One region of the Komagataeibacter sp. FNDCF1 genome, then DNA from elsewhere that is predicted to be linked to it. Evidence: predicted binding sites of a transcription regulator. Region 1 holds the regulator's gene; the other holds the start of a gene.
What was found. The regulator LexA, encoded in region 1, represses DNA repair genes until DNA is damaged. The targets are predictions, from matches to a motif close to TGTTCTANNTANGTTC.
Positions count from the first base shown of each region.

Region 2: LDL32_RS17130 (ImuA family protein) is a predicted target of LexA. The motif match lies at 3,105-3,120, and genes of this name have one in related genera.

Region 1 covers NZ_JAIWOT010000001.1:898,674-906,523, reverse strand. The annotation lists gene LDL32_RS04260 (DUF3429 domain-containing protein) at 1-379, opposite strand, end outside; gene eno (phosphopyruvate hydratase) at 518-1,798, shown strand; gene LDL32_RS04250 (septum formation initiator family protein) at 1,856-2,185, shown strand; gene rpmG (50S ribosomal protein L33) at 2,268-2,435, opposite strand; gene glp (gephyrin-like molybdotransferase Glp) at 2,594-3,802, shown strand; gene lexA (transcriptional repressor LexA) at 3,927-4,595, shown strand; gene bioD (dethiobiotin synthase) at 4,579-5,994, opposite strand; gene LDL32_RS04225 (alpha/beta fold hydrolase) at 5,991-6,650, opposite strand; gene LDL32_RS04220 (8-amino-7-oxononanoate synthase) at 6,651-7,841, opposite strand.
Region 2 covers NZ_JAIWOT010000002.1:91,060-98,909, forward strand. The annotation lists gene LDL32_RS17120 (IS110 family transposase) at 1-845, opposite strand, end outside; gene LDL32_RS17125 (DNA polymerase Y family protein) at 842-2,380, opposite strand; gene LDL32_RS17130 (ImuA family protein) at 2,280-3,056, opposite strand; gene LDL32_RS17135 (hypothetical protein) at 3,379-3,531, opposite strand; gene LDL32_RS17140 (LysR family transcriptional regulator) at 3,964-4,443, opposite strand; gene fdhD (formate dehydrogenase accessory sulfurtransferase FdhD) at 4,561-5,379, opposite strand; gene LDL32_RS17150 (molybdenum cofactor biosynthesis protein MoaE) at 5,418-5,840, opposite strand; gene LDL32_RS17155 (MoaD/ThiS family protein) at 5,837-6,079, opposite strand; gene LDL32_RS17160 (NTP transferase domain-containing protein) at 6,067-6,729, opposite strand; gene moaA (GTP 3',8-cyclase MoaA) at 6,742-7,827, opposite strand; gene LDL32_RS17170 (FdhF/YdeP family oxidoreductase) at 7,842-7,850, opposite strand, start outside.

The sequences.
Region 1 (7,850 bases):
CGCCACGTTGCCACGCCATGCGCTGACCGATGCCTACAGCTATGAAGCCCGCAATCACGATGAGCAGCCCGGCCAGTTCCCGTACGGTTGCAGCACACAGCCCGACCCAGCCGATGATTGCGGGCATTCCCCCCAGCGCCAGCCGCATGTTGGTCAGGCGCTGCGTGCCGCCTGCCGGGATGATGTCAGGCTGCTCCAGCGCCAGCCCCCAGTGCACCGCACCAAGAAAGGACAGCATGACAGCGCCATAGCCTACCGCCGCCGTAAGCAGGCGCGGTGTATGGTCCGGCGTCAGGAACAGGATTGCGCAGGTACAGCCAAGCAGCGGCAGCAGGCTGGCGATGGCGGTGACGACGGCAAGCAGGGGCAGGCGTTTCATGGCGGGACTCTCCTGAATCTGGTCATGATGTGTATAGCCCGCTCTGGCATGATGCGTGGCATCTGTTATCGTGAGGCAGGATATGCGTGCGGTCGTATGCCGTATCCCCATAATGTCAAATCTGAGGAAACAGATACCATGAGCGCCATTATCGATATCATCGCCCGCGAAATCCTCGACAGTCGCGGCAATCCCACCATCGAGGTGGACGTGGAACTGGCATCCGGCGCCAAGGGCCGTGCCGCCGTGCCATCGGGTGCATCCACCGGCGCGCATGAAGCGGTGGAACTGCGCGATGGTGACCCCGGGCGCTTTGGCGGCAAGGGCGTGCTCAAGGCCGCGGGCCATGTCGAGCATGAAATCCTTGAAGCCCTGCAGGGCGTGGAATCGAGCGATCAGGTCGCCATTGATGAGGCGATGATCGACCTTGATGGCACGCCCAACAAGTCCCGCCTGGGTGCAAATGCAATTCTTGGCGTATCACTCGCCGTGGCTAAGGCTTCGGCGCAGGAACTGCAGGTGCCGCTGTACCGCTATGTGGGCGGCGTGTATGCCCGCACCCTGCCCGTACCGATGATGAACATCATCAACGGCGGCCAGCATGCGGATAACCCCATCGACATACAGGAATTCATGATCCAGCCGGTTGGCGCGCCAACCGTAACCGACGCGATCCGCATGGGCTCCGAAATCTTCGCCCAGCTCAAGAAAAGCCTGTCGGGTGCCGGTTACAACACCAATGTTGGCGATGAGGGCGGGTTTGCCCCCGCACTCAAATCCGCTGACGAGGCGCTGGGCTTCATGATGCGCGCGATCGAGGCAGCAGGCTACCGGCCGGGCGACGACGTGACCTTCGCACTCGATTGCGCCGCGACCGAGTTCTACAAGGATGGCCGGTATGAGCTGAAGGGCGAGGACAGGAGCCTGGATGCTGCTGGCATGATCGCCTATCTGGCCGATCTGTCCGCCCGCTATCCCATCATTTCGATCGAGGATGGCTTGGCGGAAGATGACTGGGAAGGCTGGGCCGAACTGACTGCCAATCTGGGCCACAAGCTGCAGCTTGTGGGCGATGACCTGTTCGTGACCAATCCTGACCGCCTGCGCCGGGGCATCAAGGATGGCGTGGCCAACTCGCTGCTGGTCAAGGTCAACCAGATCGGCACGCTGAGCGAGACGCTGGAAGCCGTGCAGATGGCGCAGCACGCAGGCTATACGGCGGTGATGAGCCACCGTTCGGGCGAGACGGAGGACAGCACGATTGCCGACCTGGCGGTTGCGACCAATTGCGGGCAGATCAAGACCGGGTCGCTTTCGCGCTCGGACCGGACGGCGAAATACAACCAGCTGATCCGTATCGAGAACGAACTGGCTACTGCTGCCCGTTATGCCGGGCGTACGATCCTGAAGAACGGGTGACAGACCGCGCCGGACGGGGTAAGCCCGTCCGGCACATCAAGGCAGGGAGAAAGTGGAATGCAACTGGGCAAGATCATGCGGCGTGTATTGCACGTCACCATTCCCCCTGCCCTGTTCATCGGGCTCACCGCCTATTTTGGCTGGAATGTCATGCGCGGGGAACATGGGCTGCACAGCTATGCCACCCAGTTGCACCTGCTTGATGAAGCCCGCGCCGCACAGCACGACGCGACAGCCGAACAGGAAGTCTGGCTGCGCCGGGTGCGCGGGTTGAAGGAAGGGGCGCTGGATACCGACCTGCTGGATGAGCGTGCCCGTTCCATGCAGAACCTTGCGCGTCAGGATGAGATTGTCGTGCCCTATGGCGACCATGACCATCTGTACTGAAGACCGTACCCGCCTGGGTGGAGGCACAAAAAAACCCCGGTCGTTTCCGCCGGGGTTTTTTTGTATCCGCCGGGGCGGAAAGTTATTTGATCTTCGCTTCGCGGAAGGCCACGTGCTTGCGTGCGACGGGGTCGTATTTCCGCAGTTCCATCTTGCCGGTCTGGGCGCGGGCATTCTTCTTGGTCACGTAGAAGTAGCCGGTGTCCGCCGTGGAGACGAGTTTGATCTGAATGGTGTTGCTCTTGGCCATGATATCCTCAGCACTGCTCCGCCGCTGCTGGAACACTCAGGTGCAGCAGTGGTTCAAGTTGGCGGAAAATGCGCATACACAAGGCTGAGGTCAAGCACCCTGACCGATATTTCTGCTTAAATTCGTCCATAACGGGTAAAAAAGGAGTGCCGGGTACGATGTTGAGTGTCGCCGAAGCGCAAAAACGGGTTCTTGAAGGCGTTTTCCCCCTCCCCACCGAAGTCGTCGCCCTGACCGACGCCTGTGGCCGTGTCAGCGCCGCGCCCGTACGCGCGCGCCTGTCCAATCCCCCGGCGGATGTTTCCTCCATGGATGGGTACGCGGTGCGTGCGGCGGACCTGCACGCGCGGGGCGTACGCCTTGCCTGCATTGGTCACGCCCCGGCGGGTCATCCCTTCGCAGGCCAGGTGGGCGCGGGGGAATGCGTACGCATCTTTACCGGCAGCGTCATGCCCGCAGGTACGGATGCCGTGCTGATACAGGAAAATGCCAGCGCGGATGGCGCCACCATCAGCACCACCCACACTCTTGCCCCCGGCACCTATGTACGGAGGCTGGGACAGGATTTCGCGACGGGGCAGGTCATCATCCCGGCGGGTTGCAGGCTTTCGGCGCAGGATGTCGGTGTGGCGGCAGCGGCCAACCATGCATGGCTGGAAGTGGCCCGCCGCCCGCGCGTGGCCATTGCCGCCACGGGGGATGAACTGCTGCTGCCCGGCAGCCCGGTCGGGCCGGGACAGATTGCCAATTCCAATACGCCGATGCTGGCGGCCCTGCTGCGCGCCGCCGGGGCCGAACCGGTCATGCTGCCCGCGCTGCGTGACGACATGGCGGATCTTGCAACACTTGAACGCATGGTTGATGGCGTGGACATGCTGGTCACGGCAGGCGGTGCGAGTGTGGGCAGCCATGACCTGGTGCGGCGCGGGCTGGAGCAGGTCGGCATGAAAACCGATTTCTGGAAGATTGCCATGCGGCCGGGCAAGCCGCTCATGTACGGTCATCTGGGTCGCCTGCCGTTCATCGGCCTGCCGGGCAACCCGGTGGCGGCCTTTGTCTGTTCCATCGTGTTCGTGCTGCCCGCCCTGCGGCGGATGGCGGGCATCGCGCAGGCGATCCAGCCCCCCGTACGGGCCGTCCTGGGCGCCGATGTGCCGACCAATGACCAGCGTATGGACCATCTGCGCGCACGCCTTGCACATGACGCGGCGGGCCGACTTGTGGCCACGCCCTTTCCCGTCCAGGACTCGGCCATGCTGCATGTGCTGGCTCAAAGCCAGGCGCTGGTGCTGCGCGCGCCCCACGCCCCTGCCGCCAGATGCGGGGAAATGTGCGACATCATCCGCATCGACCATGTTCCAGGCTGAGCGCGTGTGTGAAAGCCGGTTGACTGCGGATATGGAACCAATATAGAACATGGATGCGGGTTTTTGATTTGTTCCGTTGCATCCCCGCCCCGGTAGTCTTGCCCACGGCAAAAGGATACATCGCATGCTCACGAAAAAACAGCATGAGCTTTTGCTGTTCATAGACGGCCATCTGCGCCGGACGGGGTTTTCCCCTTCCTTCGATGAAATGAAGGACGCGCTCGGTCTGCGCTCGAAGTCCGGTATTCACCGGCTGATCTCGGCGCTGGAGGAACGTGGGTTCCTGCATCGCCGGCACCATCGTGCGCGCGCGCTGGAGATCCTGCGCCTGCCGGATATCGAGGTGCCTCCCCCCCCCGTGCAGGCGCCCGTGCCCCCACCGGCCATGCCCCCCGAGATTTTCCACGCTGCGGTGGTGGAAGTGCCCTTCGTCGGGCGCGTGGCGGCAGGCAACCCGATCGAGGCGATCAACACCACGACCACCCGCATTTCCGTCCCGGCGGACATGTTGGGCAAGGCCGGTCACTACGCGCTGGAGGTCATGGGCGATTCGATGCAGGATGCCGGCATCCTGGATGGGGACATGGTGATCATCCGTGAGGGCATGCAGGCTACGGATGGCCAGATTGTCGTGGCCCTGATCGATGGCGAGGAAGTCACGCTCAAGCGCATCCGGCATGAAAAGGACGGGATCGCACTCATTCCCGCCAACACCCATTACGAAACCCGTGTCCTGCCCTTATCGCGCGTCAGCGTACAGGGCACGCTTGCGGGGCTTATCCGCCGTTACTGACGGCTTCGCCCGTAATTTGCGCCCAGGACGGCAGGCGGCGCGCCAGTTGTGCTACCGCCTGCGGCCCCATCGGGGACAGGAGCGGGAACTCGGCCAGTATCCGCACCTGCCCGTGCCGTTCGATGGCGCTGCGGCCATTGGGTTCGGCCGGACCATTCAGGATGACCCCCGCTACCCGCAGGCCACGGGCACGCAGGGCAGCCAGGCTGAGCAGCGTATGATTGATCGTACCAAGCGTGCTGCGCGCGACCAGCACCACGGGCAGGGCAAGTCGGGCCATGAGATCGATCATGAGGTAGTTTTCGGCAATGGGCACGAACACGCCCCCTGCCCCTTCCACGACCAGCGGCCCGCGTGTGCCGTCATGGGGCGGCAGGGTAATGGCGGCGGGGTCGATGCGGGTATGGGCATGGCGCGCCGCGTCCTCGGGTGAGAGGGATGCGCCGAAGCTTGCGGCTGGCGGGTAGAGCCGCGTCGCATCCAGTCCCGTCAACCCGCGCACGCCCGTGCTGTCCGATGGTGCATCGTCCGTGCCGCTCTGCAGTGGCTTCCAGTAAGCGGCTTTCCATGCATGGACCAGGGCTGCGGACGCTACGGTCTTGCCCACATCCGTATCCGTGCCGGTTACAAACACGCCGGGCCAGAGTGCGCGGTGAAACTGGCCATATGCCACCTGATAGGACATGGCAAAGGGACGGGCCCGTGCGGCCGCCAGCACGCGACGCATCTGTCCCGGCGTGGCGGGCGCGTGTTCCGTATGGGTGGCACCTATGGCCCTGAGTTCACGGGCGAAGGCCAGCGGTGTTGACGGTGTATCGACAATTTCCGTGATTTGCCACAGTCCCGCGCCGGAAACGGGCCATTCCCGCTGCAACGCGTCCTGCGTGGGATAATCCGGCATCGGACAGGTTACGCCCGTCCGGTCATATGCCGCCCGCCACTGCGCGAAGCTGCCATCCGCCAGCGTGGCGAAAGCCATCCGCCCCCCCGGCGCCAGTAATGCCGCCAGGCCATGCAGTGCCTGTGAGCGGTGATGGAACCACTGCATGGCCAGGCTGGAGCATATCAGGTCAAAGGGGCCAGTCGCATCCGGGGCCTCACCATCCATCTGGCGCAGGGTCAGGCGGTCATCGTTAGGCATCCGCCGTGCCAGGCGTTCCAGCATGCGGGGGGCGATATCGGTTGCGGTAATATGGGCTTTGGGGAAAAGCCGCCGCAGTTCACGGGTCAGCAGGCCGGTGCCACAACCGATCTCGAGAATGCGTGACGGCGCATCCATTCCATGGTGGTAACCGATGCGGCGGGCCAGTTCCTGTGCCGCCATGCGTTGGACGCGGGCAGCCTGTTCATAATCATGGGCTGCGTCAAAACATGCGGCAATGCGGGCATTGCGGGTCATGGCGTGGATATCCGTCGGGTCATGGCTGTAATGGCGTGGGCACATTGTGCGGCATGGGTCAGGGGAAGCAGATGACCCCCGTCCAGCCACTGGATGGAATTCAGTATCGGGGGCGGGAAACAGGCCCGCGTCAGGCTCGCCGGCGCAATGGCGTCGCGCGTTCCGGCCATGACATGAACGGGGCATGTGACATCCCGCAGGTCCGGCCTGCAATCCATGTCCATCAGGTCCTGCAGGCCGCGGTCCAACCTGTCACGTTCGATATGGGGCGGCAGGGGCGTGTCGATGCCCGCGCGCTGACGGAAGCTGCGCAGCAGTCCTTCAGGCGCACGGTTCAGGCCGGTATGCATGCGTGCGATCACCCTTCGGGGTATTCCATCGGTAAAGTCCGCTCCCGCGCTGAACCGGCTGAAGCCGTTGATCAGGACCAGCCCCCGGCATGACGCCCCATGATGACGCAGTAGCCATAATGCGCCCAGGGAATGCCCGACCCCGATATAGGGGCGCGTGGGCAGCGTGAGGGCAGGTTTTGGTGCAAAGAAGCCGAAATCCAGGCATTGCGTGTCTGCCGGAGCAAGAAGGGCGCGTGTCGTGTTCCAGAATGTCGGGTCGAACGCCCAGCCATGGACGAAGACGACGGGAAGGACCGGTGCCATTCAGGTGCTTTCGCGCAGGGCGGCGGGAATGGCGGTGGCAAGCTGGTCGATCATGCCATCCGTATGGGCTGCGCCGAGCGCCAGCCGGATACGGCTGCTACCCGGCGGCACGGTGGGCGGCCTTATGGCAGTGGCAAGAATGCCCCGCTCCTCAAGGTGAGCCGCGAATGCCAGCGCGCGCGGGGCCTCGCCCAGCATGATCGGTATGATCTGTGTCATGGACGGTGCGGGCGAGAGACCGCAGTCACGTATCACGCCGCGTATGTGATCCGCATTGCGGACCAGTCGTGCGCGTTCGGCATCCAGCGTGGGAAGGAGTTCAAGTGCCGCATCCATCGCACCCAGCACGGCGGGCGGGGGTGCGGTGGTGAACACGAAGCCTGAACAGGCATTGACCAGCCAGTCACATAGCGCCCGCGTGCCCGTGACAAACGCCCCGAACCCGCCCAGCGCCTTGCTGAACGTGCCCATGACCAGATCGATATCATGCCCGGCGCACAGCCCCCGCCCCTGCGGGCCAAGCACGCCGGTGGCATGGGCTTCATCCACATAGGTAAAGGCGCCGTACTGCCGGGCAATGGCAGCCAGCCGCGCGATGTCGGTCTGGTCGCCATCCATGCTGAATACACTCTCCGTCACGATCACCCGCATGCCGGGTGTCTGCGCATGGTGCCCGAGCAGGCTTTCCAGATGGTCCAGATCGTTATGGCGGAAGCGGAGCTGCCGCACGCCTGCCGCCATGCAGCCCTGGTGCAGGCTGGCATGGTTCAGCCGGTCGGCAAAAACCAGCGGTGGTGCGCCCTGCCCGGCCGCCAGCCGCAGCAGCGCTGCCAGCACCGATGCATTGGCCTGCCAACCGCTGGCCAGAAGCAGCGCCGCCTGCGTCCCCTTGAAGGCGGCAAGCCGGGCTTCGACCGCCATATGCCGCGTGCTGGTGCCGGTCACGAGACGGGAGGCCCCTGCTCCCGTACCATCTTCCGCCAGCCAGGCGGCCGCGCGCGCGGCAAGGGCCGGATGATGGGCCAGGCCGAGATAATCGTTGGAGGAGAAGTTGATCAGCGTCCGTCCATTCCGCACGACGTTAGCCGCCCCCACATGGCGCATGGGGTGCAGCACGCGGCGGGTGTGCTGCTGCGCCATATGATCAAGCGCGGTCTGGAAAATTGGATCAAAACGGGCCATGAAGCGCATTCTCCTGCC
Region 2 (7,850 bases), on a different contig from region 1:
CCTTCCCAGGTCAGGGATTCCAGCGCCTGCTGCGGCGTCAGGCCGGGGATGGAGACCTCGTCGGGATACTGGTAGGCCAGGTCATCAAGGCTGAAGCGACAACGGGTCACGATCTCATGGGTCCGGTCGATCGCTTCGGGATAGCGGCTGAACAGCCGGGCCATTTCTGCAGGCGGCTTGAGGTAGCGGTCCGCATGGCGCTCACGCGCGAACCCGGCTTCGTCGATGGTGGTGTGGTTGCGGATGCAGGTCACCACATCCTGCAGGATGCGCCGGTCATGGGTGTGGAACAGCACGTCATTGGTCACGACCGCTGGCACACGCGCCTGCCGGGCGAGGTTCGCCAGTTCATACAGCCGCATCTGGTCATTGGGCCGGCGCCGCAGGGTCAGCGCCATATAGGCCCGGTCGGCAAAGGCGTCCTGCAGCTTGCGCAGATGCAGGGCGCAGGCATCATCCGCCGTGTCCGGGAGCAGGATCACAAGGAGCCCTTCGCCCCATGCCACCAGATCCTCCCAGAGCAGATGGCATTTCCCCTTCCCCGCCCGGGCCTTGCCAAGGGTGAGCAGCCGGCACAGGCAACCATAGGCGGCTCGGTCCGTCGGATAGACCAGCACGGGCGCGAAATCGGCAAGGTCCAGACGGCAGCCCACGACCAGGCGGATGCCGGTCTCTTTGGCAGCGACATGGGCCTGCACCATGCCCGCCAGGGAATTGCGGTCGCAGATGCCCAGCGCTTCAATGCCAAGGGTCTTCGCCTGCTCGAACAGTTCAATCGGTGAGGACGCGCCGCGCAGGAACGAGAAATAACTCGTCACCTGCAGTTCGACGTACTGCACGCTCATTCAAAGAGACCGTGCAGGAACCAGCCCTGCGAACCGGTCTCGCCATGTTCGCCATCCCCGGTCCGGTAAACCCAGAATGTCTCGCCGCTGGTATCTTCCACCCGGAAATAGTCCCGCACGGTGGTCAGTTCGGCATCCCCTTTCCACCATTCGCCAAACACGCGCTCAGGGCCATCGGCGCATCTGATCCGGCGGCGGATGCCGCGCCAGATGAAGAAGACCGGCGGATGGTCGGGCAACATCGCCATGGTCTGGATCGGCTCGGGACGGGGCAGCAGGCGCGTGGGGCGCGGCCAGTGATCCGGCCACTCCTTTCCGTCCTCGGGTGCGAGTGCGGGCACGCGGCAGACGGCCCGCTCTGGCACATCGCTTTCCACCGGGGCGAAGCGATACAGGGCCTGCGTGCCGACGCGGTTGGCCAGGGTATCGATCAGGTCGGAGACGTCGGCCTCTTCTTCCTCGATCAGGGCGGAGACACCCTGGCGGTGCAGGATCGGCTCGGCCAGCGACGCGGTCAGCACCATGCGCTCGATCCCGAAGCCCGGATCGATGGTCTCGATCCTGTCACAGAGCAGACGGGTCAGGCGTCTGACATCCCGCACCGGCAGGGCCGTGGCCACGCGCAGGGCCTCGGTTCGGCTGTCCACCCGGTGCAGCAGCAGGTCGAGGCGGCGCACGCCCTGCTCGCGTTCCTCCAACCCGGCGCACAGGGGCGGCACGAGTTTGGTGATGTAGCGGGCAATGGTCTCGGCTGCGCTGATCGGTTCGGCAAAGTTCCGGCTGACCTGCACCGGCGCCTGCAGCCGGACCGGGACAATGGCTTCCGCCTGCCGCCCGAAAGCCTGGTCCAGCCTGCGGGCGACATCCAGGCCGAAGCGCAGGGCCAGCGGTGCGCGCGGCATACCGGCCAGCGGGCCGATGCGTGACACGCCCAGCCCATGGAGGCCATCAATGATATCCTCTGGCAGGCGCAGGGCCTCGATGGGCAGGTCGACAATCGCTGCCGCCGTCTCACCGGGCGGCACGAGGGTGATACGTCCCCGGCCATAGCGCGCCAGCGCATGGGCGGCACCCCATGTATCGGCAATCGCGGCCCGGGCCGTCATTCCGGACTTCTTCAGGCGGGTGACCATGTTCTCCAGCATGACGGCCTCGCCCCCATGCAGGTGATCGGCACCGGTCGTATCCAGCACGATGCCGTCGGGTGGATCGGGGGCCACGATGGGAGCGATGCGGTGCTGGAACCACAGCGCTAGCCGCTCCAGCCCTGCCCGGTCACCGTCCGGGTCGGCATCCATGATGAGCAGATCGGGATGGAGCGCCTGCGCTTTCGCAACAGGCATGCCGGGACGCAGGCCCAGCCTGCGGGCGGCGAGATCGACCGATAGCACGACCCGTCGCCGCCCTTCCCGTCCGACGAGCGCCAGCGGGCGGTCAGGCGCGGGCGCGTCGGTTCCCAGCCGCTTCCTGAGCCGGTCTGTCGGCCAGAGCGGCAGGTAGAGCGAGACGACACGGTGCCAGTCTCCCTTTGGCATCACAGGCCTCCACTTCAAAATCGGCGCATTCGCCCGCGCGGGCACGGATCAGTTCCAGCAGCCAGCGGGACCGGCCGACGCCGGGCACTGGCAGCGGCACGGATGGGAGGACGGATACCCGCCACCGGGTGACCGAAGCGGTGGGCTGGCCGAAATCCGCCGCATCCGTCTGCCGCCGCCAGCGCCGTATGGCGATGCCCAGTGCGCCGGATGTCTCGGCCGCCAGCTGCAGGCGACGTGACGCGGTCATGGACAGGCGGGCCACCTCGGCGACGACTGCGCCCAGCCCCTGATGGCGCAATGCCTCCTCGAAACAGGCCAGCACATCGACGTCCGAACTGGCTGCGACATAGATGGTCCGTCGCGCCGACAGGCCGACCTGCTGCAGTGCGGGGGCATACAGGTCCTGACGGGTGGCGATCCACAGTACCTTGCCCCTTGTCCGCGCTGCGATTCCGGCGGAAAACAGGCCGGATGCCGCTGCATTCAGGGCGTCATGGCCGCCGCCTGCCACTTCATGCAGCGCGCCCAGCGCCAGTCCGCCGTCTGGCAGGCGACCGTCAATCTCGGGCACCCCGAAGGGCAGCACGCCCCGCCTGCGCCGGCCCTGGCCTTCGAGGCGGCTGACCTGTGCTCTCAGCGCCTCCAGCGCGGGACGTGGTTGAGATGCGGGCATGGGGTCGGACAGTCCATTCGGGTGTTTCTGGCATGGAATCAGTGATTGTGTTCGTTATTTGTTCTGGTACGGTGACGAATGTCAACCCATCCTGGAAAAGCGACTGTGATCCGGACGCGGGTACAGGCCTGTCGGCCGATCGTGGCTTGATGAAAACTGTCTGGATTGCAGGGGTTTATCAGGAACAGTCCGGCCATCCCCATCCTGCAGGGTGGATACTGCCCGGCAGGGCACTCATATCCGGACTCGCGAAAGAAAAGCGTGAGGGGCAACCTCTATGCGATAACCAGTAGCCAGCAGGGGATCCGGGAGGCGGACAGAATCACGCCTGAACGTACCGCCAATCCAATCTTCCGCCTTTATCGGACATTTTCTCCAACACCGGTGATCGGGCCAATACGAATATCCGCACTCCCGCCTCGCCGTGGTAGCGACGCTGGAAAAGGGCGAAGCATTGCTGTGTGATGTCGCTCATAGCCTTTTCCGAACCTGAGCGTCCGCCAGATGGGAAATAGTGGTCTATTCACAAAGCCGAACTGTTCCCGCCCGTCAAAATATCTGAATCTCTGCGCTCTCGACTGACGTTGCCAAATCCTCGAAACATGAAATGACCCACGCGGCAAACTCGAGGCACAGATTTATGCGCGTAGCCCAAATGTAAAATATGAAGTCGGCGGGTGTGGCAGATCATGATTGAAGCATGAATCAGTTCCAGGAAAGTAATCTCAGGCCAGACTATCGATTTTACGCCTGCAGTTCGGAACCCCACATCGACAAATTTCCGGCAACGCATGCTCCGGCTGAGCAAGATAAGAGGGAACTGTGCTGCGGCTTCCCAGCTAATCTCATCGCCAGGCGGGAAATCGTAAGATTTAGCGCCAGCTAGAACCTGTTTTTCCTTATAAAGTTAATGCATGACAAAGGCCGGGGCTTTGGGACACTCCTCACAATACATGATCCCGATATCTATCTGCTTTATATTCAGCTTTTCAATGATCTCGGCATTAGACAGAATCAGAACATCACAGATGAAATCCCCGATATGATCCTTCACAAGATCCATCAGAAGAGGAATGACATGAACTGCAATTGGAACTACGCCGATTTTAATTGTACCAGCCAGCTTCTGATGAGATAGGGAGACGACATTCTGGATTTCTAAAACTCCTCGCAGAATTTCATGTCCCCATCTGAGGATCTGGACACCTTTCGGCGTCAGGCCAAACACTTTCCTCTTCCGGTCGACAATAACAACGCCAAGCTCTTCCTTCATGACACGTATGGCACGTGAAAGGGATGGCTGCGATACGTTGCATGCAGCCGCCGCCTGCGAGAAGCTCTTGAATTTGTCTATCTCCCGAAGATAGTACAACTGCTTGAGAAACATGTCATACCCCGCGAATACATACTCGCTGGCGACCGGGGCGCGCGATCATTTCCCTATGGATGTGATAATTTTCTTCATGTTCCGGAACGAACAGGATAATGGAAGCTTTTTATTTGTTCAGGATGTGGGATACAATCCCGTAAGACGCCTGCCGCCGCAGAACAGCGTCTGCTCGTCCTGTCGCGCAATGGCAATTAGAGTCTGGTTCATCTTTTCAGCGGTACGGAAGGCGCGATACGTCGGGGCGGAAATCGCGACCACGACGGCAATACCGGCCCGCACTGTCTTGAGCGCCATCTCAAACGAATACCGGCTTGTCAGCAGACAGAAACCCTCGTGGAAAACGTCGGGGTGGCTCGCACGCACACCAATCAGTTTATCAAGCGCATTATGTCGGCCCACGTCCTCCCGGATCATGTGAATATTGCCGTTATTATTCGCCCATGCAGCGGCGTGGACCATCCGTGTCGCCGCGTTCAGCGTCTGCCACTTCCGCAGTTCATGCAATGCATTGCGTATTGCTGTTACCGATAGGGATGGCCCCTCCCCCAACGGGGCTGCTGCTACAGCGTCATATTCCGGTACAGTCTCACTGCCGCATATGCCACAACTCGAATGCCCTGTCTGCATGCGGACATTACGGCGCATGAGTCGCGTCAGCGCCCTGCCCTTTATAAAAATATCAAGGGTCAGACCGTCTTCGGCTGCTACAATGTTCACCGAACGAATATCTGCGACTGAACCGACGATCTGTTCGGTTATACAGTATCCATGGGCGAAGTCCTCCAGATCTGCAGGCGTCATCATCATTGTGCCATACGGAAAGATCCCGTTGAACAGGAGGCTGACCGGTACTTCTTCTGCCACGTTCAGGCTGAAGTTCTCATTCGGACAGGACAGGGCACTGACATCTAGCGAGTAAAAAAGAGTGGACATTACGGCAGCCTCGAACTCAGGTGGGCACGGTTCAGTAGTCAGAGGGTGTGGCACGGCACCCATCCGACCTCACCGCTCGCATAATGCTCCTTTTTCCAGATCGGAACGCGCTGCTTGATTTCATCAATGATGTAACGGCAGGCACTAAAAGCCGCATCGCGATGGGCAGCGGAGACACCAATCCATACTGCCGTTTCACCGACCGGCAGGTACCCAGTCCGATGCATGGCGGTTGCACGGCAGATGGCAAAACGCTGTTTCACCTCCTGCACGATGGCCTGCCCTTCCGTCAGCGCCAGTGGGACGAACGCATTGTAATCGATGCCGGACACGGTCTGACCTTCGTTTGTCTCCCTGACCCATCCCTCAAAAGAACAGAATCCGCCTGCTTCAGGAACCATCAGCGCCCTGCGCAGGGCGCTGATGTCAACCGGCGCATCCGCCATGATGAAGTCGCTCATCCGCCTGTCACCGGTGGTATGAAGACAACATGATCACCTTCGCCCAGAGGCTGCTCCCACGGGGCGAAGGCAGCGTTGATCGCAACACGCATGCAGGCGGGCGCCAGCGCAAAGCCGTATGCAGCACGGAGTTCATCATACAGTGCGGCGGCCGTCGGGGCCGATGTGTGCCGTCTTTCGTGTGCCCGTCCGACTTCATCCTGAAGCTGGGCGAAATACTGTAACTCTATGTTGGGCATTTTACTTCCTGATCAGAACATCCAAGGCGTTTCAACACCCGGTCACGTTCATCAGGTGCATTGACGTTTTCCAGCGCACCTGTTTTTTTTACTTCGAGGAGACGAACCGTTGAATGGGTGAGCATCTGGCGTGGCCGGATCTTCTGCCTTGCCGCCTGCCTGTACAGGGCGGCCAGTGTCGCGGGCTCCCATATCGTACACAGTGGCTCGGGCAATCCGTCGCTCTCACTCAGATAGGCCGTGGCGGCCAGATCCGCGTCGCGTCCCTGAACAAGGGTTGCAAGCGTCATATCATCCAGCATCGGCAGGTCGCAGGCGACAACAAGCCATGCCACATCCGGATAAGCCATATGAGCCGACAGCACGCCGACCATTGGCCCGCCGTCAAGCATGTCCTTGGTCTCCTGCCCGTCCATGATACAGGGATAGGACGCCCGAAGCGGATCATGGCCCTGATCAGACCGTATCGAGATAAAACAGCGCCCAACATGCCGCTCAAGCTGGTCAAAAACACGGGCAAGCTGCGGGCGGCCAGCATAGGACAGGGCCGCCTTGTCCTGCCCCATGCGGCGACTTTCACCACCGGCCAGGACCAGCCCATACAGTAATGCCGTCATGACCTGCTGGCCGGAGAAGATTGGGATGCGCATAAAAAATCCATGTCATCCCCCGATATAATGCATTTCGATTTTTTCCTGCCGGGATGCCTTTTCCCCGCTGACCAAGAATGCCGGCTGACGCGTGCGTTCCTCGCTGTAGCGATCCGTCCGGTGGCGCCAGATCCGCGACAGGGCTGCCCGCAACTGTCTGTCAGCTTCCGCGTCACTGGCGCGCCCGCGCAGGAGCGTGCGCAGATCCGTGCCGGTCGTAGCGAAAAGACAGGTATAAAGCTTGCCGTCAGAAGACAGCCGCGCCCGCGCGCATGCACCACAGAATGGCGCGCTAACGGACGAGACAAACCCGATCTCCCCTGCCCCGTCCACATAGCGGTAACGCCGGGCCACCTCACCGTGATAGCGGGGCGGCAGCGCTTCAAGGGGCCAGCGTGCTGCAATGCGGGCGCGCAGTTCGCCTGAGGGCACGACATCGGCACGCTCCCACCCGTTACGATTGCCCACGTCCATGTATTCGATAAGCCGGACCGTTACACCCGTATTGCGAAAGCGTGCCAGAATATCCGGCACGCCCGCATCATTCACGCCCCGCTGAACCACGGTGTTGATCTTGACGCCGCCTTCAAAGCCTGCGGTACATGCGGCATCGACGCCCTCCAGCACGGCAGGGAGATCACCCCTGCCGCCGCTCATATGGGCGAACACGGTAGGATCAAGACTGTCGAGGCTGACCGTCACGCGCCGCAGCCCCGCCTGGCGCAAGGCTGGAGCGAAGCGCGGCAGCAGCACGCCATTGGTTGTCAGCGCCACATCGTCAATGCCCGGCAGGGCGCTTAGGCGCTGCACAAGATCAGGCAGACCGGGCCGCAGGAGGGGTTCCCCGCCGGTCAGCCGTATCTTGGTCACACCCAGTTCGGCGGCAAGCCGCGCGATCCGTTCGATCTCGTCAAAATCCAGCCGTTCCTTCGGGCCAAGAAACCGGAAGCCCTCGTGATAGGTCGCTTCGGGCATGCAGTAGGGACACCGGAAATTACACCGGTCCATGACCGAAATACGCAGGTCACGCAGCGGGCGGCCAAGCTGGTCGACAGGCGGCACGGCGCGGGCCGCGCGGCTGTTCTGATCGTCATCCATGGCCGCCTGCCCTGTCAGCCCGC